4 regions of the Streptomyces sp. NPDC041713 genome follow, and region 2 is predicted to be linked to each of the others. Evidence: riboswitches for the same ligand, from Rfam matches in the RefSeq annotation. Region 2 holds a riboswitch; each other region holds the start of a gene.
What was found. Region 2 has a riboswitch for cobalamin ahead of ACZ6CV_RS22810 (ABC transporter substrate-binding protein). Riboswitches for the same ligand answer to the same signal wherever they lie in the genome.
Positions count from the first base shown of each region.

Region 1: another riboswitch for cobalamin. It lies ahead of metE (5-methyltetrahydropteroyltriglutamate--homocysteine S-methyltransferase); the one in region 2 lies ahead of ACZ6CV_RS22810 (ABC transporter substrate-binding protein).
Region 3: another riboswitch for cobalamin. It lies ahead of ACZ6CV_RS05860 (ribonucleoside-diphosphate reductase subunit alpha); the one in region 2 lies ahead of ACZ6CV_RS22810 (ABC transporter substrate-binding protein).
Region 4: another riboswitch for cobalamin. It lies ahead of ACZ6CV_RS34845 (energy-coupling factor ABC transporter permease); the one in region 2 lies ahead of ACZ6CV_RS22810 (ABC transporter substrate-binding protein).

Region 1 is NZ_JBVIZY010000004.1:28,938-33,766, reverse strand. It holds gene metE (5-methyltetrahydropteroyltriglutamate--homocysteine S-methyltransferase) at 1-1,957, opposite strand, end outside; cobalamin riboswitch at 2,120-2,346, opposite strand; gene ACZ6CV_RS13460 (isochorismatase family protein) at 2,496-3,056, shown strand; gene ACZ6CV_RS13455 (hypothetical protein) at 3,109-3,264, opposite strand; gene ACZ6CV_RS13450 (nuclear transport factor 2 family protein) at 3,586-4,038, opposite strand; gene ACZ6CV_RS13445 (zinc-binding dehydrogenase) at 4,093-4,829, opposite strand, start outside.
Region 2 is NZ_JBVIZY010000007.1:153,450-158,278, reverse strand. It holds gene ACZ6CV_RS22815 (FecCD family ABC transporter permease) at 1-311, opposite strand, end outside; gene ACZ6CV_RS22810 (ABC transporter substrate-binding protein) at 413-1,390, opposite strand; cobalamin riboswitch at 1,435-1,567, opposite strand; gene ACZ6CV_RS22805 (M67 family metallopeptidase) at 1,571-1,993, opposite strand; gene ACZ6CV_RS22800 (amino acid permease) at 2,104-3,594, opposite strand; gene ACZ6CV_RS22795 (DUF2017 domain-containing protein) at 3,976-4,581, opposite strand; gene clpS (ATP-dependent Clp protease adapter ClpS) at 4,688-4,829, opposite strand, start outside.
Region 3 is NZ_JBVIZY010000002.1:216,274-221,102, forward strand. It holds gene ACZ6CV_RS05845 (DUF3311 domain-containing protein) at 1-249, shown strand, start outside; gene mctP (monocarboxylate uptake permease MctP) at 324-1,883, shown strand; gene ACZ6CV_RS05855 (GNAT family N-acetyltransferase) at 1,985-2,491, shown strand; cobalamin riboswitch at 2,544-2,676, shown strand; gene ACZ6CV_RS05860 (ribonucleoside-diphosphate reductase subunit alpha) at 2,808-4,829, shown strand, end outside.
Region 4 is NZ_JBVIZY010000018.1:101,855-106,683, reverse strand. It holds gene ACZ6CV_RS34850 (diacylglycerol/lipid kinase family protein) at 1-1,460, shown strand, start outside; cobalamin riboswitch at 1,566-1,749, shown strand; gene ACZ6CV_RS34845 (energy-coupling factor ABC transporter permease) at 1,780-2,505, shown strand; gene ACZ6CV_RS34840 (energy-coupling factor ABC transporter substrate-binding protein) at 2,502-2,909, shown strand; gene cbiQ (cobalt ECF transporter T component CbiQ) at 2,916-3,665, shown strand; gene ACZ6CV_RS34830 (energy-coupling factor ABC transporter ATP-binding protein) at 3,662-4,576, shown strand; gene ACZ6CV_RS34825 (endo alpha-1,4 polygalactosaminidase) at 4,643-4,829, opposite strand, start outside.

The sequences.
Region 1 (4,829 bases), on a different contig from region 2:
TCTGCGTGTCCGGCCGCACCCCGCTGGTGCTGAGGCGGAAGGACTCGGTGGCCCATTCCAGGTAGGCGGGGTGGTCCGCGGCGCGCAGCGGGAGCGTCTCGCGCAGGGCGGGCTCGTCGACCTGGATGACCGAAGTCCCGGCCGCCTCCAAGTCGTTGACCTCGTCGCGCAGGGCGAGCCCGACCTGGCGGGCGGTGTCGCCGAACGGCTGGTCGTCGCGGACGAACGACCAGGCGAGCATGGTGACGGGGCCGGTGAGCATGCCCTTGACGGGCCGGCCGGTCAGCGACTGCGCGTACGTCGTCCAGCGGACCGTCATCGGCTCGGGCCGTGAGATGTCGCCGGCGAGGACCGGCGGTCGGACGTAACGGGTGCCGTACGACTGGACCCAGCCGTGCTGCGTGGCGAGGTAGCCGGTCAGCTGCTCGGCGAAGTACTGCACCATGTCGTTGCGTTCGGGCTCGCCGTGCACGAGGACGTCGATGCCCGCCTTCTCCTGGAAGGACAGGACCCCGCGGATCTCGTTCCTGATGCGCTCCTCGTATCCGTCCGTGTCGATCCGCCCGGCCCGCAGGTCCGCGCGGGCGGTGCGCAGTTCGGTGGTCTGCGGGAAGGAGCCGATGGTCGTCGTCGGAAGCAGCGGCAGACCGAGAGCGGCATGCTGGGCCGCCGCGCGCTCCGCGTGCGGCTGGGAGCGGCGGGTGTCGGCCTCGGTGACCGCGGCGGTGCGGGCGCGAACGGCCGGGTCGCGGGTGAGGGCGGAACCGGCGCGGGAGTCCAAGTCCGCGCGGTTGGCGGCGAGTTCGGTCGCGATGGCTTCGGTGCCCTGGGAGAGCCCGCGCGCCAGCAAGGAGATCTCCCGCGTCTTCTGGCGGGCGAAGGCAAGCCAGCGGGCGACCTGCGGATCGATGTCCCGCTCGGCGTCGGCGTCCAGCGGGACGTGCAGGAGCGAGCAGGACGCGGCGACGTCCACGCGGTCGGCGAGGCCGAGGAGCGTGCCCAGCGTGGCGAGGGACTTCTCCAGGTCGTTGATCCAGATGTTGCGGCCGTTGACGACGCCCGCGACCAGCCGCTTGCCCGACAACCCGCCGACGGAGGCGAGGTCGCCGAGGTTGGCGGCGGCCGTCTCGGTGAAGTCGAGGGCCAGACCGTCGACCGGCGCCTTGGCCAGGATGCCGAGCGCGTCACCGAGGCGCCCGAAGTACGAGGCGACCAACAGCTTGGGGCGGTCGGTGAGAGCTCCGAGGTCGCGGTAGGCGCGCTCGGCGGCGTTCAACTCGGCCCGTGTGCGGTCCTGGACCAGGGCGGGCTCGTCCAGCTGGACCCACTCGGCGCCCGCCGCGCGCAGGTCCGCGAGCACCTCGGCGTACACGGGCAGCAGCCGGTCGATGAGCGTCAGCGGGTCGAAGTCCGCGGCCACGCCCGGCGCAGGCTTGGCGAGCAGGAGGTACGTCACGGGGCCCACCAGGACGGGGCGTGCCGTGTGCCCGATCGCGAGGGCTTCCGTCAGCTCGGCGACCTGCTTGGCGGAGTCGGTCCGGAACACGGTGTCGGGGCCCAACTCGGGCACCAGATAGTGGTAGTTGGTGTCGAACCACTTCGTCATCTCCAGCGGCGCCACGTCCTGCGTGCCGCGCGCCATCGCGAAGTAGCCGTCGAGGGCGTCGGCCTGGACGGCTGCGCGGTGCCGCTCGGGGACAGCGCCGACCATGACACTGGTGTCGAGAACGTGGTCGTAGTACGAGAAGTCCCCGGTCGGCACCTCGTCGATGCCGGCGTCGGCCAACTGCCGCCAGTTGGCGCGGCGGAGGTCCGCCGCGGTCTCCCGGAGGGCGGCAGCGGTGACGCGGCCCTTCCAGTAACCCTCGACGGCCTTCTTCAGTTCCCGGTTCTGGCCCTGGCTGGGGTAGCCGTACACGGTGGCTCGTGCCGCCGCGGTCGCGGGCTGCGCTGTCACGGAACTCTCCTTCGCGAGATGTGTCCTGGTTCTCCCGGAGACCGGACATGGCGCGAAGGGACGACCGACCGGGCGGACCACGTCGCGGGCGGATGCCGCGCGTGCCGCTCGATATGTACGCCGACCCGCCCACGAGGTCACCGAAAGGGCCGCACGCGATCCGTCACGTGCGGGCAACGGGCAGGTCTTCGGACTCGCGGGCACGTCGCGTGTCGGCCGGACACGGGACACCTACTGGCCGTCGCTTCCCGGACCCGGTCGGGTCCAGTGCTGTTGACGGCGGTCGTTCCCACTCACCGCTGCGGGGCAGTCCCGGACTTACACCGGGTTCCCTCTTACGACGCATCCCGCCTGGCGGACGGGGCGAACCAGCTGCACCGCTCACCCTAGGCGCACGCAAACCGATCGCCCACCCCGGCCGGCAGGTCGGAATGTGAAGCGGGTCACGAGCGTGACAGCGGTGGGACCGGATCCGGTGTCAGTGGGCCGGGCTAGCGTGGGGAGCGATGAGCCCGGCGCGAGCGAACGAAGGTAGACCATGACCACATTGGAGAACCGGCCGAACACCGCACTCCTCGTCGTCGACGTGCAGCAGGACGTCGTCGAGGGGAGCCACCGGCGCGACGAGGTCGTCGCGAACATCTCCGGGCTCGTCGAGCGGGCGCGGCAGGAAGGGGTTCCGGTCGTCTGGGTGCAGCACTTCGACGAGGGACTCACGCGCGGGAGCGACGGCTGGCGGATCGTCCCTGAACTCACGCCCGAGGACGCCGAGCCGCTCGTCGAGAAGAGCTACGGCGACTCGTTCGAGGACACCACGCTGGAGGCCGTGCTGTCGCGGCTCGGGGTGGGGCGGCTCCTCGTCGCCGGCGCGGAGACCGACGCGTGCATCCGCTCGACGCTCCACGGCGCGTTCGTCAGGGGTTACGACGCGACGCTGGTCAGCGACGCGCATACGACGGTCGACAAGACCGCCTGGGGCGCGCCGACGCCGGACTTGGTCGTCGCGCACACGAACCTGTACTGGGCCCACCAGGCGGCGCCGGGACGGACGGCGGGGGCGGTCGAGACCAAGAACGTCGTCTTCGACAACGCCTCCTGACGAGCCGCGCCTCCCGACGCCCCGGTCGGCCTGAGCCCCACCCCGGCGCGGCTCAGTGACTGCCCACGAGACCCAGGCCGGGGCCGCCGGACAGCAGCGGGCGCAGGGCCGCCTGCGCCCGCTCGAAGTAGCCCGGCACCTTCGTCGCGCTCTGCGCGTACCGTGCCGGGAGCGGCGCGTCGAAGGCCGGCAAGGTCACGTTCTGCAAGACGGCGGACCTGGCCATCGACGCCCGGGACGCCGCTCCGGACGAGTCCACGGGCCGGATCGACATCACCATGATCAACCGGGGCTCGACCACCTGACATCGACGGCAGCGGCGACAGCCTCTCGCACCCGACCAACCTTCTGGTGACGCCCCCGAACGAGACCCACTCGGTGACCCTGAAGTGGCCCGAGGGCGCGGGAGCGATCAAGGGCGCCTACACCGACGTCGAGGTCTACCCCACGCACAACACGAACTAGTCGCGGTGTGGAGTCTCGGAGAACCCGGCATCCGTCGAGTGGGAGAACTCGACGCCGCGAAACGTCAGTTACCGGCAGGGAAGAGGACTGCCGCCACGTGCCGGGTGTCCGCGTATTCGATAACGGACGTGATCCGGCCGGCGTGGACCGTGTAGATCCCGATGCAGCGGTTGTCGTACGTGCCGCCGTGCACGGTCCGGGCCTTGGAGGTCCACTCGGCGACCACGCGGTCGCCCTCGGCGATCGTGCTGACCAACTCGACCTTCGTCGTGCCGGGCACGAGGATCGGCCCCATGCTGCCCAGGAAGTCGTTGATGATCGCGTCGCGGCCCCGCCACACCTTCGATATCGGCAGGTCCCCGCCCGGGTAGTGCCAGGTCGCGTCCTCGGCGAAACTCGCGAAGATGACGTCGGCGTCGCCGTCGCGGACGGCCTCGACGTAGCGGATGACGACGGCCCGTGGGTCGGTCGAGGCGGTGGGCTCGGTGATCTCGGTGGTTGCCGTGGTCTCGGTCATGGTGGGGCTCCTTCTGTGGTTTCTTGCCTTGCGGTTGCTGAATGTTTCGGCTGCTCAGGAAAGCGTAAGGACGGCCTTGCCCCGGATGCGGCGGTCCCGCAGGTCGGTGAGGGTGCTCGCGGTGTCGGCCCAGTCCGCGACGCGGCCGATCTCGGGGTGCAGGCGGCCTTCGGCGGTCAGCCGGACGAGAGCCGCCAGGTCGTCGCCGAGGCCGGTGTCGGCGTCGAGGTAGTGGAAGTGGCGGATGACGGCCGACTCGGGGCCGTTGAAGAAGTCGAAGAAGTCGAGCGTCACCGGGGTGCGGCTGGCCTGCCCGAACCAGATGAGCGTGCCCCGCTTCGCCAGCCGCGCGAGGGCGACGGGAAGGGCCTGACCGCCGGTCGACTCCAGCACGATGTCGTACGGTCCGCGTGCGTCGGCCGGCTGGTGGACGATTCGGGCCGCACCGAGTTCGGTGAGCCGGGCACCGCGCTCGGCGTCCCGGGTCACGGCGGTGACCTCTGCCCCTGCGGCGGCCGCGAGTTCGGTCACGTAATGGCCCACACCCCCGGACGCACCGGTCAGCAGCACCCGTCGTCCCAGCACGGGCCCGGCCGCGCGCAGCAGCCGCAGCGCGGTGAGCCCGGCGAGCGGCAGCGCCGCGCCGTCCGTCGCGGAGACGCTGTCCGGCAGCACCGCCAGGGCGCTGGTCGGCACCGCCGCGAACTCCGCCCAGCCGCCGCCCATGGGGTGGCCGACGACCCGTGCGATGCCGGTCGGCCCGCTCCCGTCGGCGGCCGGCTGGACCACGA
Region 2 (4,829 bases):
AAGACGCCGCCGAGCACGATCGCGGAGACCGCGCCGACGGAGGCGCCGGAGGAGACGCCGAGCAGGAACGGGTCGGCGAGGGGGTTGCGGACGAGGGCCTGCAGGACGGTGCCGATGACGGCGAGTCCCGCGCCGACGGCTGCGCCGAGCAGGACCCTGGGGAGGCGGACGTCCAGCACGATGGTGCGGAAGGGGGAGGGCTCCGCCCGGCCCGTGAGGATCTCCAGCACCTGATCCGGGGGGATCCGGACCGAGCCCAGGGCCAACCCGGCGAGTATCGCTGCCGCGAGGGCCGCGGTGAGCCCCGTCAGGGTGAGGAGGCGGCGCCCCCGTGCGTCCCGTCGATCGCCCTTCGGGCTCGTCCTCAAACGCCGGACGGGCTGAAAGATCCGCCCCACGGGCTGGATGACCCTCACAGCTGCGCCGCCAGCTTCCTCACCGCCTGCGGTGCTCGTACGCCGGTGACCACGTCCGACAGCCGCAGCACCGCGAAGCTCTTGTTCTTGACGGCCGGGACGTCCCGTAGGACCGGGTCCTCCAGGAGGCGCTTCTTCTTCTGGGCGACCGTCGTGGCGCCGTAGTCGAGGATCAGGATGGTCTCGGGCCTACGCTCGACCACCTTCTCCCAGGAGGCGTCGGTGAAGGACTTGTCGACGTCGGCGAAGACGTTGCGGCCGCCGGCCCGTTCGATGATGTCGTTGCCGATGCCGCGGCCGCCCGCGGTGAACGCGGTCTTGTCGCCGCTGTCGTAGACGAAGACGGAGTGCCGCTTCTTGCCCCGGGACTTCGCCGCGGTGGCGGCCAGTTCGCGGCGGGCGCCCGCGACCCACCGCTCGGCGCGGTCACGCACCCCGAAGGTGGCGCCGACCTCGCGGACCTCGCGGTAGACGTCGTCCATGGCGACGGGCTTCTTCGCGCAGCCCTCGACGTTCAGACGCGTCTTGATGCCCGACTTCGCGAGCGCGGGGCGGCCGCGCCCGTCGCCCGCGAGGAAGGCGCTCGGGTAACCGCCGTACACGAAGTCGGGGTTGGCGGCGAGCAGCTTCTCGTACGAGGGGTACTCCTCGGCGAGCACGGGGCGTGACGCGTACGCCTTCTCGTACTTCGGCAGGACCTTGTCGTCGAGGTAGGCGGTGCCCGCGATGTGGTCGGCGAGGCCGAGTTCCAGCATCACCTCGGTGGTGTGCTGGTTCATGGTGACCGCGCGCTTCGGAGGTGCGTCGTACGTCGTCGTCACACCGCAGTTGGTGACGGTGTACGGGAATCCGGCGGCCTTCGCGGCGGGCTTCGCGTCACTCCCGGAACCGGAGGACGAGCACGCGGCGAGCGGGACGAGCAGGGTGGCCGCGGCGAGTGCGCGTATGCCGGGGTGGCGGTGGCGTCGGGACATGGCTGAGCTGCCTCCTCCAGGGGATTTCCGCGTCCCCTGTGTTGCGTGGAGAAGGGCGGCAGGTCAGTTCCTGACTCCCCCGGCCCCGGCGGTGCTTGCCGGGTGGGACGGGGTCACAGTGGCGGGACCGTGCCGGGTTCGCACCGGCTTCCTGGGTCCTGCCGCCCTCATGAGTAAAGCTCAGTATGCCTCGACGACCTTTACCTCTTCCTCGGTGACCTCGCCGTCCACGATCCGGTACGAGCGGAACTGGAAGGGGCCCGCGTCGTCGGTGTCGGCGGTGGAGACCAGGACGTAGTGCGCGCCGGGCTCGTTGGCGTACGTGATGTCGGTGCGCGAGGGGTAGGCCTCGGTCGCCGTGTGCGAGTGGTAGACGATCACCGGCTCCTCGTCGCGGTCGTCGAGGTCGCGGTAGAGCTTGAGCAGGTCACCCGAGTCGAACTCGTAGAACGTGGGCGAGCGCGCGGCGTTGAGCATCGGGATGAACCGCTCGGGCCGGTCGGTGCCCTCCGGCCCCGCGACCACGCCGCAGGCCTCGTCGGGGTGGTCCTTGCGCGCGTGCGCGACGATCTGGTCGTGGAGGGCCTGGGTGATGGTCAGCATGGGAGCCAGGATAAGCAGAGGGCCCGCACCGTACCGAAGTGTGGTACGGGCGGGCCCGAATGCTGGACAGGTGGACCGCGACCTCGGGGCCCCAGTCCTTCCGCGTGAGGTCAGTCCTTCTCGACGGAGGCGGAGGCGGAGACGCCGACCTTCTGCCGGTTGAAGGCCGCGGCCTCCGGGTTGCGGCTCTTGAGCACCAGGTACGAGACCGTGAGGATCGCGATCCAGACCGGAGCGGCGTAGAGCGAGACGCGGTTGTCCTTGTCGATGCCCATCAGCACGATGACCAGGCCGATGAACAGGAGCGCGAACCAGCTGGTGTACGGGGCTCCGGGCGCCCGGAAGGTGGACTGCGGGAGCTCGCCGCGGTCGGCCTTGCGGCGGTAGCGGATCTGGCAGGCGAGGATCATGATCCAGGCCCACATGCCGGAGATGGTCGCGAAGGAGACGACGTAGGTGAACGCCTTGCCGGGCCACTGGTAGTTGATCCAGACGCCGATCAGCATGCACGCGGCGGAGGCGGTGGTGCCGACCAGCGGCAGGCCGTTCTTCGTGAGCTTGGTGAAGAACTTCGGGCCCTGGCCGTTGAGCGCGAGGTCGCGCAGCATGCGGCCGGTGGAGTACATGCCGGAGTTGCAGGAGGAGAGGGCGGCGGTGAGGACCACGAAGTTCACGATCGCGGCGCCGATACCGAGGCCCATCTTCTCGAAGGCCGCGACGAAGGGCGACACGTCGGGCTGGAACGTGGTCCACGGGACCACCGACAGGATCATGATCAGCGCGCCGACGTAGAAGACGGCGATGCGCCACGGCACGGTGTTGATGGCCTTGGGCAGGACGGTCTTGGGATCCTTGGACTCGCCCGCGGTGACGCCGACCAGCTCGACGGCGAGGAAGGCGAACATCACGATCTGCAGGGTCATCAGCGTGGAGCCGATGCCGTTGGGGAAGAAGCCGCCCTCGTCCCAGAGGTGGGTCACCGACGCGGTGTCACCGGCGTCGGAGAAGCCGATGGTGAGGATGCCGACGCAGATCAGGATCATGCCGATGATGGCGGTGACCTTGACCATCGAGAACCAGAACTCCAGCTCACCGAAGAGCTTCACGGAGATGAGGTTCGCGCCGTACAGGATGACGGTGAAGACGAGCGCGTAGGCCCATTGTGGGAACGAGTCGTGGGTCCAGTACTGCATGTACTGGGCGGCCGCGGTGACTTCCGTGATGCCGGTGACGACCCAGAAGAGCCAGTACGTCCAGCCGGTCACGAATCCGAAGAACGGGCCCATGAACTCGCGTGCGTACTCCGAGAAGGAGCCGGACACGGGCCGGTACATGAGGAGCTCGCCGAGCGCCCGCATGATGAAGAAGATGACGAGGCCCGCGATGGCGTACGCCAGGATGAGGCTGGGGCCGGCCTTGTGGATGGCCTTGCCCGCGCCGAGGAACAGGCCGGTGCCGATGGCACCGCCGATCGCGATCATCTGGATCTGCCGGGCTCCGAGCCCGCGCTGGTAACCCTCGCCCTCGCCGGACGGGCCGCCCTGCACGACACCATTGCCGCCAGGCTCGCCGTGGTGCTCTTCGACCTGCACTGAGGTCATGGTGACGCCTTTCTCCATGCTGATCCGCGCCCGCACATCTGCGTTGTGGCTGCGGATCAGGTCCTGATCCCCCCGGATATGGATGGAGTGCTACCGGCGGTCTGCCGGCTGAAGCGCCCTCGGCGACATGGGTGGCGTCGCCGAGCGGTCGTGAAGATGTATCACGGTGAACGAAGTGAGGAAATGAGCCACCTGTGGCGCAGAACACAGGGAGAAGCGGACAAAGCGCCCTTGGCATGGCAAAGCAGGGCAATGCCGTGACGCGATCGTTATCCGGATTTGAGGATCCGCTGAGCGAACGGCCCGCCCGATGAACGGAACCTGTCCACTACAACAAATTTTGCTGCCCTCTGCACCTAAGTGTGGCGAGGGCCGCACCGATCAGTCCAGCAACGTTCCGACCAGCGTTTCCTGCAGTCCGCCCAGCCAGAGGTAGGCCATCACCATGGGCTTGCGGGGGTCGCTGTCGGGGAGCCGGTAGAGCAGATCGGCGTCCTCCTCGTCGGTGACCTCCAGGCGGGTGCCGATGGCGAGCCGGAGGTCGTTGAGGGCGCCGAGCCAGTGCCGGGACTCCTCGACCGACAGTTTCAGGACAGCTCCGCCGTCGCCGGCGGCGGTCGTCGCGTCCAGGCAGCGGATCACCACGAGGGCGTCGTCGCGCTTCTTGGCCCGCAGATCGTTCTCCGTGAACCGGCGGAACTCCGCGGAGTACGCCCGTGTTTCATCGGGGTCGCCCGCCGAACCGTTCTCGCCACCGGGGCCGCCGTACGCGTCGGGCAGCAGGCGCTTCATCACCGGGTCGGCGGGCGGCTCGCTCGGCCCCTCGGCGAAGAGCTCCGCGAGGGGGTCGTCGGAGACCTCGCCGCCCGGCCCAGGACCGATCAGCTCGAGGAGCTGCACGGCGAGGGAACGGATGATCGAGATCTCGACCTCGTCGAGCGCGACGGCTGCGCCGCCCCCCGGCATCGGTTCGAATTGTCCTGGCATCAGATGCGTCGCTGCTTCCGGTCCGTACGCGGCGGGCGGTCCGCTCCTCGCGGCCCGCTTCTTGCGGTCCCTACTTGCGGTCCCTGCCGGGGCCCGCTCGCGGTCCCTACTTGCGGTCCTGCTGAAGGGTGGCCCAGAGGCCGTAGCCGTGCATGGCCTGCACGTCGCGCTCCATCTCCTCGCGGGTGCCGCTGGAGACGACCGCGCGGCCCTTCTGGTGCACGTCCATCATCAGCTTCGTGGCCTTC
Region 3 (4,829 bases), on a different contig from region 2:
AACAGACCGGTCGTCACGCCGGTCCGCGTGGTCATCGCCGTCTGCCTTGTCGCGCCCTTCGTGGCGATGCTGTGGGTGAGCTCCTACGCCAAGATCGACCCGACCCTGATCGGCATCCCGTTCTTCTACTGGTACCAGATGCTGTGGGTGCTCATCTCCACGGTGCTGACGATGACCGCGTACAAGCTGTGGCAGCGTGACCAGCGCTCCCGCAAGGCCGCGCAGGCCCAGGGGGGTGCCGGAAAGTGACCACACTCGCATCGGGCGGCGTGAACGGCGTCGCCCTCGGGGTCTTCATCTTCTTCTTCGTCGCGGTCACGGCGATGGGCTTCCTGGCCGCGCGCTGGCGCAGGGCCGAGACCGAGTCCCTGGACGAATGGGGCCTGGGCGGACGGTCGTTCGGCACCTGGGTCACCTGGTTCCTGCTCGGCGGAGACCTGTACACCGCGTACACCTTCGTGGCCGTCCCGGCGGCGATCTACGCGGCGGGCGCGGCCGGCTTCTTCGCCGTCCCGTACACGATCCTCGTCTACCCGCTGATCTTCACCTTCCTGCCGCGCCTGTGGTCGGTCTCGCACAAGCACGGCTACGTGACCACCTCGGACTTCGTGCGCGGGCGGTTCGGCTCCAAGGGGCTCTCGCTGGCCGTCGCGGTCACCGGCATCCTCGCCACGATGCCGTACATCGCGCTCCAACTGGTCGGCATCCAGGCCGTTCTCGACGTCATGGGCATCGGTGGCGGCCCCGACACCAACTGGTTCGTCAAGGACCTGCCGTTGCTGATCGCGTTCGCGGTGCTCGCGGCGTACACGTACTCCTCGGGGCTGCGCGCGCCCGCGCTGATCGCGTTCGTGAAGGACGGGCTGATCTACCTCGTCATCGCCGTCGCGATCATCTACATCCCGATCAAGCTCGGCGGCTTCGACGACATCTTCGCCAAGGCCGGCGACGCCTTCGGGGTGGTCAACGAGGGCACGGGCAAACCGCGCGGCGCCCTCGCGCCGCCCGAGGCCGGCCAGTGGACGTACGCGACGCTGGCGCTCGGCTCGGCGCTCGCGCTCTTCATGTACCCGCACTCGATCACGGCGACGCTCTCCTCCAAGAACCGCAACGTCATCCGCCGCAACACCACGATCCTGCCGCTCTATTCGCTGATGCTGGGCCTGCTCGCGCTGCTCGGCTTCATGGCGATCGCCGCCGGGGTCAAGGTCGACAACGGCCAGCTGGCCATCCCGCAGCTCTTCGAGGACATGTTCCCCGACTGGTTCACCGGCGTCGCCTTCGCCGCGATCGGCATCGGCGCGCTCGTGCCCGCCGCCATCATGTCCATCGCGGCCGCGAACCTCTTCACCCGCAACATCTACAAGGACTTCATCAAGCCCGACGCGACGCCCGAGCAGGAGACCAAGGTCTCCAAGCTGGTCTCGCTCCTGGTGAAGGTGGGCGCCCTCATCTTCGTCCTCGGCATGGACAAGACCGTGGCGATCAACTTCCAGCTGCTGGGCGGCATCTGGATCCTGCAGACGATGCCCGCGCTGGTCGGCGGCCTGTTCACCCGGTGGTTCCACCGCTGGGCGCTGCTCGCGGGCTGGGCGGTCGGCATGGTCTACGGCACGCTGGCCGCGTACGGCGTCGCCTCGCCCACGCAGAAGCACTTCGGCGGCTCCTCCGACACGATCCCGGGCATCGGCGAGATCGGCTACATCGGCCTCACCGCCTTCGTCCTGAACGTGGTGGTCACCGTGGTCCTCACCTTCGTCCTGAAGGCGCTGAAGGCCCCCGAGGGCGTCGACGAGACGTCTCCGGAGGACTACACGGCGGACGCGGGCGACCCCGGCGTCGTGGAGGAACTGCCGCCGGCCACCGCGGGCGCCGGCCACTGAGCCCGCTCCCGCGGAGCTGAGTCCGCTCCCGCCCCGCCGACACCGGAGGGCCGCCGGAAAACCGGCGGCCCTTTGTCGTGCGCTGTTGCACACTGCGCCCCATGGACATCACGATCAGAACGGCACGCCCCGAGGAGTACGCGGCGCTGGGCGACCTCACCGCGCAGGCCTATCTCGACGACGGACACCTGGACTATGGGGCGGACGACCAGTACCTGCCCGTGCTGCGGGACGTGGCGGGGCGCGCGGCGCACGCCGAGATCCTGGTCGCCGTGGCGGACGGCACCGCGGACGGCGCGCTGCTCGGCGGCGTCACCTTCGTGCCCTCCGGCGGCGCCCTGGCCGACATCGCGCGCGACGACGAGACGGAGATCCGCATGCTGGCGGTCTCGCCCGCGGCGCGCGGCCGCGGGGTCGGCGAACTACTCGTCCGCGCGTGCGTGCAGCGGTCCCGGGAGGCGGGCCGGCGCCGGCTCGTGCTGTCCTCCTCGCCCTCCATGCGGACCGCACACCGGCTCTACGAACGCCTCGGCTTCACGCGGACCCCGGAGCGCGACTGGTGCCCGCTCCCCGACCTCCCGCTGCTCACCTACGCGTTGACACTCTAGGCCCCATCCCCCGCGATCCGACACAAGATGTGGGCCTGCTTCCGCGGGCCGACACAAGATGTATGCTCGTGCTCGCTGTCGCCGCAGGGGAATCCGGTGCAAGTCCGGAACTGTCCCGCAACGGTGGACGTGTACGCCTTTGTCGTACGCGGAGTCCGAAGACCTGCCAGCAGCGCACCCGTGCCGTCCGGCCCGGGTGCCGACCGTCCGGGCCTCGTGGAATGGGCCGGTGGACGCGGTACGCCGCCCTGTCCGGGTGCGCCCGTGTGTGCCGTCCCCTCGCGCAGGCCCAGAGCCGAGCGAGGGAGAGCTCCACGTGACCATCGCGCCTGCCGAACCTGCGTCAGCGCGGGCACCGCGACCCAGTGCCAGCACCGACGGCACCGAGGGTGCCGACGCGCCGGGGACCGCGCTGCTGCGCACCCTGACCGACCTCACCGCCGACCTCCCCGACGCCGACCCCGGCCGGGTCGCCGCCGCCGCGCTGCGCGGCCGCTCGGCCAGGGCCGACGAGGCGGAGCTGCGCACGCTGGCGACCGAGGCGGCCGCGGGGCTCATCTCCGAGGACCCGGCGTACTCCAAGCTCGCCGCCCGGCTGCTCTCCCTCTCCGTCGCCGCCGAGGCCGCCACGCAGGGCGTGCGCTCGTTCACCGAGTCGATCGCGGTCGGCCACCGCGAGGGCCTGATCGCCGACCGCACCGCCGACTTCGTCGCCGCGCACGCCGCCCGGCTCGACGCGCTCGTGGACACCGCGCTCGCCGACGGCGCCGACTTCCGCTTCGGCTACTTCGGCCTGCGCACGCTGCACAGCCGCTATCTGCTGCGCCACCCCATCACCCGCCAGGTCATCGAGACGCCGCAGCACTTCATGCTGCGCGTGGCGAGCGGCCTCGCCGAGGACGACAGCGTCCGCGCGCTCGACGAGGTCGCCGCGCTGTACGGCCTGATGAGCCGCCTGGACTACCTGCCGTCCTCGCCGACGCTCTTCAACTCCGGCACCCGCCACCCGCAGATGTCGTCCTGCTACCTCCTCGACTCCCCGCTGGACGAGCTGGACTCGATCTACGACCGCTACCACCAGGTCGCGCGGCTCTCCAAGCACGCGGGCGGCATCGGTCTCTCGTACTCCCGCATCCGCTCCCGCGGTTCGCTGATCCGCGGCACCAACGGGCACTCCAACGGCATCGTGCCGTTCCTGAAGACGCTGGACGCCTCGGTCGCCGCGGTCAACCAGGGCGGGCGGCGCAAGGGCGCGGCCGCGGTCTACCTGGAGACCTGGCACTCCGACATCGAGGAGTTCCTGGAGCTGCGCGACAACACCGGTGAGGACGCGCGCCGCACGCACAACCTCAACCTCGCGCACTGGATCCCGGACGAGTTCATGCGCCGGGTCGCCGCCGACCTGCCGTGGTCGCTCTTCTCGCCGTCCGACGTGCCGGACCTCGTCGACCTGTGGGGCGACGACTTCGACGCCGCGTACCGCAAGGCGGAGGCCGCGGGCCTGGCCAAGAAGACCATCCCGGCCCGTGAGCTGTACGGCCGGATGATGCGCACCCTCGCGCAGACCGGCAACGGCTGGATGACGTTCAAGGACGCCGCCAACCGCACCGCCAACCAGACCGCCGAGCCCGGCCACACCGTGCACTCCTCGAACCTGTGCACGGAGATCCTGGAGGTCACGGACGACGGCGAGACGGCCGTCTGCAACCTCGGCTCGGTCAACCTCGGCGCGTTCGTGGAGAACGGCGACATCGACTGGGAGCGCCTCGACGCGACCGTCCGCACCGCCGTCACCTTCCTCGACCGCGTCGTCGACATCAACTTCTACCCGACCGAGCAGGCCGGCCGCTCCAACGCCAAGTGGCGCCCGGTGGGCCTCGGCGCGATGGGTCTGCAGGACGTCTTCTTCCAGCTGCGGCTGCCCTTCGACTCTCCCGAGGCGCGCGCCCTGTCGACCCGCATCGCCGAGCGCATCATGCTCGCCGCGTACGAGGCGTCCGCCGACCTCGCCGAGCGGGGCGGCCCGCTTCCCGCCTGGGAGAAGACCCGCACCGCGCGCGGCGTCCTGCACCCCGACCACTACGACGTGGAGCTGACCTGGCCGGAGCGGTGGGCGGCGCTGCGGGAACGTATCGCCGCGACCGGCCTGCGCAACTCGCTGCTGCTCGCCATCGCGCCGACCGCGACCATCGCGTCCATCGCCGGCGTGTACGAGTGCATCGAGCCGCAGGTCTCCAACCTCTTCAAGCGCGAGACGCTCTCGGGTGAGTTCCTCCAGGTCAACGCCTATCTGGTGGAGGAGCTGAAGCGGCTGGGCGTCTGGGACGCGCAGACCCGC
Region 4 (4,829 bases), on a different contig from region 2:
AACGGGCGCTCCGGACGGCGGTCGAGCACGACGCCGTATGGCTGGGCGCCGCCACGGCCCTGGGGCTCTCGGGGGACCGGAGCGCTCGCCGGGCGGCCCTGCGCGGACTCGGATCGGTGGCGATCGTCACAGCTGTGAACCATGCGCTGGCCAAGCCCGCGGCCCGCAGCGCCCGGCCCGTCCTGGACGGACTGCCCGCGCTGTTCCCCCGCCCCCGCACCGCCTCGCTGCCCGCCAGCCCCATAGCCGCGGCGACCGCCTTCGCCTCGGCCGTCGTCATGGAGTCACCCCGGCACGGCCTGGCCGTCCTGCCGTTCGCGGCCGGTCTCGCCTACGCACGCGGCCAGAAGGGCCTGGACCACCGGGGCCGCTCCGCCGCCGGCGCTCTCATCGGCGTCGGGGCCGCGTTGCTCACCTGCCGCTGGTGGCCCGTGAAGCCCGCGGCCGCGGCGGCCGCAGCCCCGCCGCGCCGGCCGGCCCCCGCGCTCAAGGACGGCCAGGGCCTGCACGTGGTCGTCAACCCGTCCTCCGGCGTCGCCTGGAGCAGGGACGCGGCCGACACGCTGCGCACCCTGCTCCCCGAAGCATCGATCACCGTCTTCGAACCCGGTGACGACCTGGTGGCCCTGCTCGACGCGGCCGCGCAGCGCGCCGTCGCGGACGGCGGGGCGCTGGGGGTGTGCGGCGGCGACGGCACCGTCAACGCGGGCAGCGTCACGGCGGCACGGCACCAAGTGCCCCTCGCCGTCTTCCCCGGCGGCACCTTCAACCACTTCGCCGTGGACCTCGGCAACGTGACGCTCGAAGACGTCACCCGCGCCATCGGGTCCGGCGACGCCGTCACCTCCGACGTGGGACGCGCCTCCGCCTACCAGCAGCCCGGCGCCGCCACCGGAGACGTACCGGACGCGCCCACCGCGGAGATCGACGCCCGCGGCGAACAGCAGCTCTTCCTCAACACGTTCAGCATCGGCGTCTACTCGGACCTGGTCCACGCCCGGGAGCGGCTCGAGAAGCGCATCGGCAAATGGCCCGCGCTCGTCATCGGCCTCGCCAAGGTCCTGGCGACGGGCACCCCGCTCTCCGTGGTCATCAACGGTCGGCCGCGCCGCATCTGGCTGCTCTTCGCGGGCAACGGCATCTACCACCCGGCCGGCTTCGCCCCGACCTACCGCACCCAGCTCGACGACGGACTCCTCGACGTCCGCGCCGTGGAGGCCGGCACTCCGCTGGCCCGCACCCGGCTGCTCCTCGCCGTCCTCACCGGAACCCTGCACAACTCCCGTGTCCTGACGACCGCCCAGGTGCGCAGGCTGGAGCTGGAGGTCGTGGAGGGGGACCCGCACCTCGCCTACGACGGTGAGGTTACGGACACCACGTACCAGCGGCTCGTCCTCGACAAGCTCCCCAAGGCCCTCACCCTGTACCGGCCCGCCGACCAGGACCAGTGGCTGCGCTGACGCACGCTCCGCACGACCTCTGAGCAGGGGCGTACGCGGTGGTACACGCGCTCCGTGTGCCACCGCCGCAACCGGTGCGCAAGTTGTCAGCAGATCAGTTGCGCACTAATGTCGCCACGCCTTGGTGAACGGGAAATCCGGTGTGATGCCGGTGCGGCCCTCGCCACTGTGATCGGGAAGTCCGGCTCCAGCCCTCGCGGCAGCCACTGGGTGCTCACGCACCCGGGAAGGCGGAGTCCGGTCGGTACGACCCGTCAGCCAGGAGACCGGCCAAGGCGCGTTGTCCATCCACGAGGTGCTGGAGAGGGTCTGCCGAGCCATGCACATAGCCGAGGGTTTCCTCCCACCGGCGCACGCGATCGCCTGGGGCGTAGCGTCCGCGCCGTTCGTCGTCCACGGAGTCCGCTCCCTGACCCGTGAGGTCAAGGAACACCCGGAGAGCACCCTGCTCCTCGGCGCCTCCGGGGCCTTCACGTTCGTCCTGTCCGCGCTGAAGATCCCGTCCGTCACGGGCAGTTGCTCGCATCCGACGGGAACCGGGCTCGGAGCCATCCTGTTCCGGCCGCCCATCATGACGGTGCTGGGCACCATCACCCTGCTCTTCCAGGCCCTGCTGCTCGCCCACGGCGGGCTCACCACCCTGGGCGCCAACGTCTTCTCGATGGCGATCGTCGGCCCCTGGGCCGGATACGCGGTCTACCGGCTCCTCAAGCGGTTCGACGTCCCGCTCATGGTCGCCGTGTTCTTCGGGGCGTTCGTCGCCGACCTGTCCACGTACTGCGTCACCAGCGTCCAGCTGGCGCTCGCCTTCCCCGACCCCAGCAGCGGGTTCCTCGGGGCCCTCGGCAAGTTCGGCGGCATCTTCGCCGTCACGCAGATCCCGCTGGCGATCAGCGAGGGGCTGCTCACCGTCCTGGTGATGCGGCTGCTCGTGCAGTCCAGCAGGGGCGAGCTGACCCGGCTCGGCGTGCTGCTGCAGCGCAAGAGCACGCCGGACGTGACGACGACCACGACCAAGACGGAGACGGGGGCCAGCGCCCGATGAGCCGGAACGCGAAAATCAACATCCTGCTGCTCGTGGTGGTCGCCGCGCTCGCGGTGCTGCCCGTGGCCCTCGGGCTCGGCGACGACGAGAAGGAGCCGTTCGCCGGCGCCGACGCGCAGGCCGAGACCGCGATCACCGAGATCAAGCCGGACTACAAGCCGTGGTTCTCACCGCTGTACGAACCCCCCTCGGGGGAGATCGAGTCGGCGCTCTTCGCCCTGCAGGCGGCCCTGGGCGGCGGTGTCCTCGCGTACTACTTCGGACTGCGCAAGGGGCGCCGCCAGGGCGCGGAGCAGGCGCTGGCGCAGGAGGCGGACGCGGAGCGGCCCACCGGCGTGCCGGCCGGTGCGTCCGACGCTCCGGTCGCCGCGGAGGGCAGCCGGTCCGGGACCGGGCAGGCCTGACCCGGCGTGCTGCCCATCGACGCGGCGGCGCACAGCAGTCGCTGGCGCCGCCGGCACCCCGTGGACAAGGCCGTGCTCGGGCTCGGCCTCACGGTCCTCGCCATCTCGCTGCCGCCCTGGCCGGGCGCCGCGCTGGTGCTGGCCGCGGCGCTCGTCCTGCTGCTCGGACCTGCGGGCGTGCCGCCCCGCAAACTGTGGCGCGCCTACCGCGTGCCGCTCGGCTTCTGCGTCACCGGCGCCCTCACGCTGCTCGTCCAACTGGGCGGCCCCGAGGGCTTCGTGACGCTCGCCGACGGAGGCCCGGCGCGCGCGGGCGGACTGCTCCTGCGGACCTCCGCGGCCTCGCTCGGCGTGCTGCTGTTCGCGTTCACCACACCGATGTCGGACCTGCTGCCCCGGCTGGTGAAGGCAGGTGTGCCCGCACCGGTCGTGGACGTGGCACTCGTCACGTACCGGATGAGCTTCCTGCTCCTGGATTCCATGAGCCGGATCCGGCAGGCGCAGGCCGCCCGGCTCGGCCACACCACCCGCGCCGCCACCTGGCGCTCCCTCGCCTCGCTCGGCGCCACCGCGTTCGTGCGGGCCTTCGACCGGGCCGGCCGGCTGCAGGCCGGGCTCGCCGGACGCGGCTACGACGGCACGCTGCGGGTTCTCGTCCCCGAAGCCCGGATCTCCCGGCCCTTCGTGGCGGCCGCAGGCGTCCTCCTCGCGGGCCTGGTGGCCCTCACCTTCGTACTGGAAAGGTTCCTGCCATGACCGAGCCGAGGGCTCTTCGCGAGCCGGGCGCCCGCGGCGGGCCGGGGGAGCCCCTGGTCGCTCTGCGCGGCGCGTCCTACGCGTACGAGGACGGGCCCACCGTGCTCAGCGGACTGGACTTCGACGTCGTCGAGGGCCGCGCCCTGGCGCTGCTCGGCCGCAACGGCAGCGGCAAGACGACCCTCATGCGCCTGCTCAGCGGTGGACTGCGCCCCGCCACGGGCGGGTTGACGGTCGACGGCGTACCCGTGACGTACGACCGCAAGGGCCTGACCCGGCTGCGCACCACCGTCCAGCTGGTCGTGCAGGACCCGGACGACCAGCTCTTCGCCGCCTCGGTCGAGCAGGACGTGTCGTTCGGGCCGCTCAACCTCGGCCTGCCCGACGCCGAGGTCAGGGCCCGGGTGGCCGAGGCGCTCGCGGCGCTCGACATCGTCGCCCTCGCCGATCGGCCCACCCATCTGCTCTCCTACGGCCAGCGGAAGCGGACCGCCATCGCCGGCGCCGTGGCGATGCGGCCCCGCGTCCTCGTCCTCGACGAGCCGACCGCGGGACTGGACCCCGACGGCCAGGAACGCCTCCTCGTCACCCTGCGGCAACTGCGGGACGCCGGGACCACCGTGGTGATGGCAACGCACGACGTCGATCTGGCCCTGCGCTGGGCCGACGACGCGGCGCTGCTGACCCCCACCGGGGTGCGGACCGGGCCGGTCACCGAGACGCTGGGCCGGCGGGACCTGCTGGCGCAGGCCGGGCTGCACCTGCCGTGGGGCATCGCCGTCGGCGAGCTGCTGCGGGCGCACGGCCTGCCGGCCGGGGCGGGCGACGGGCCGCGCACGGCGGAGGAGTTGGCCGCGCTCGTGGGGGCGGGGGTGCCGGGCGCGCCGACGGGCCGAGCGGCGGAGAGCTGACCCCGGCCGCCTTCACCGGCAGCCCGGATCGGTCAGCACCCCGGATCGGTCGGCAGCCCGGATCGCTCAGCAGTGGCGGTACACGTAGCCGTTCTCGCCGGCGGGCCGGACGTCGCGGTCGCGCAACGTGATCGAGAGCTTCTTGCCCCAGGTGCGGCACGCGGCGTCGAAGTCCTTGGCCACGTACTCGATGTCGAAGACCTTCCCGTCGTACGCGGACGCGAAGTCGGGGCACTCCTTGTAGTGGGCGCAC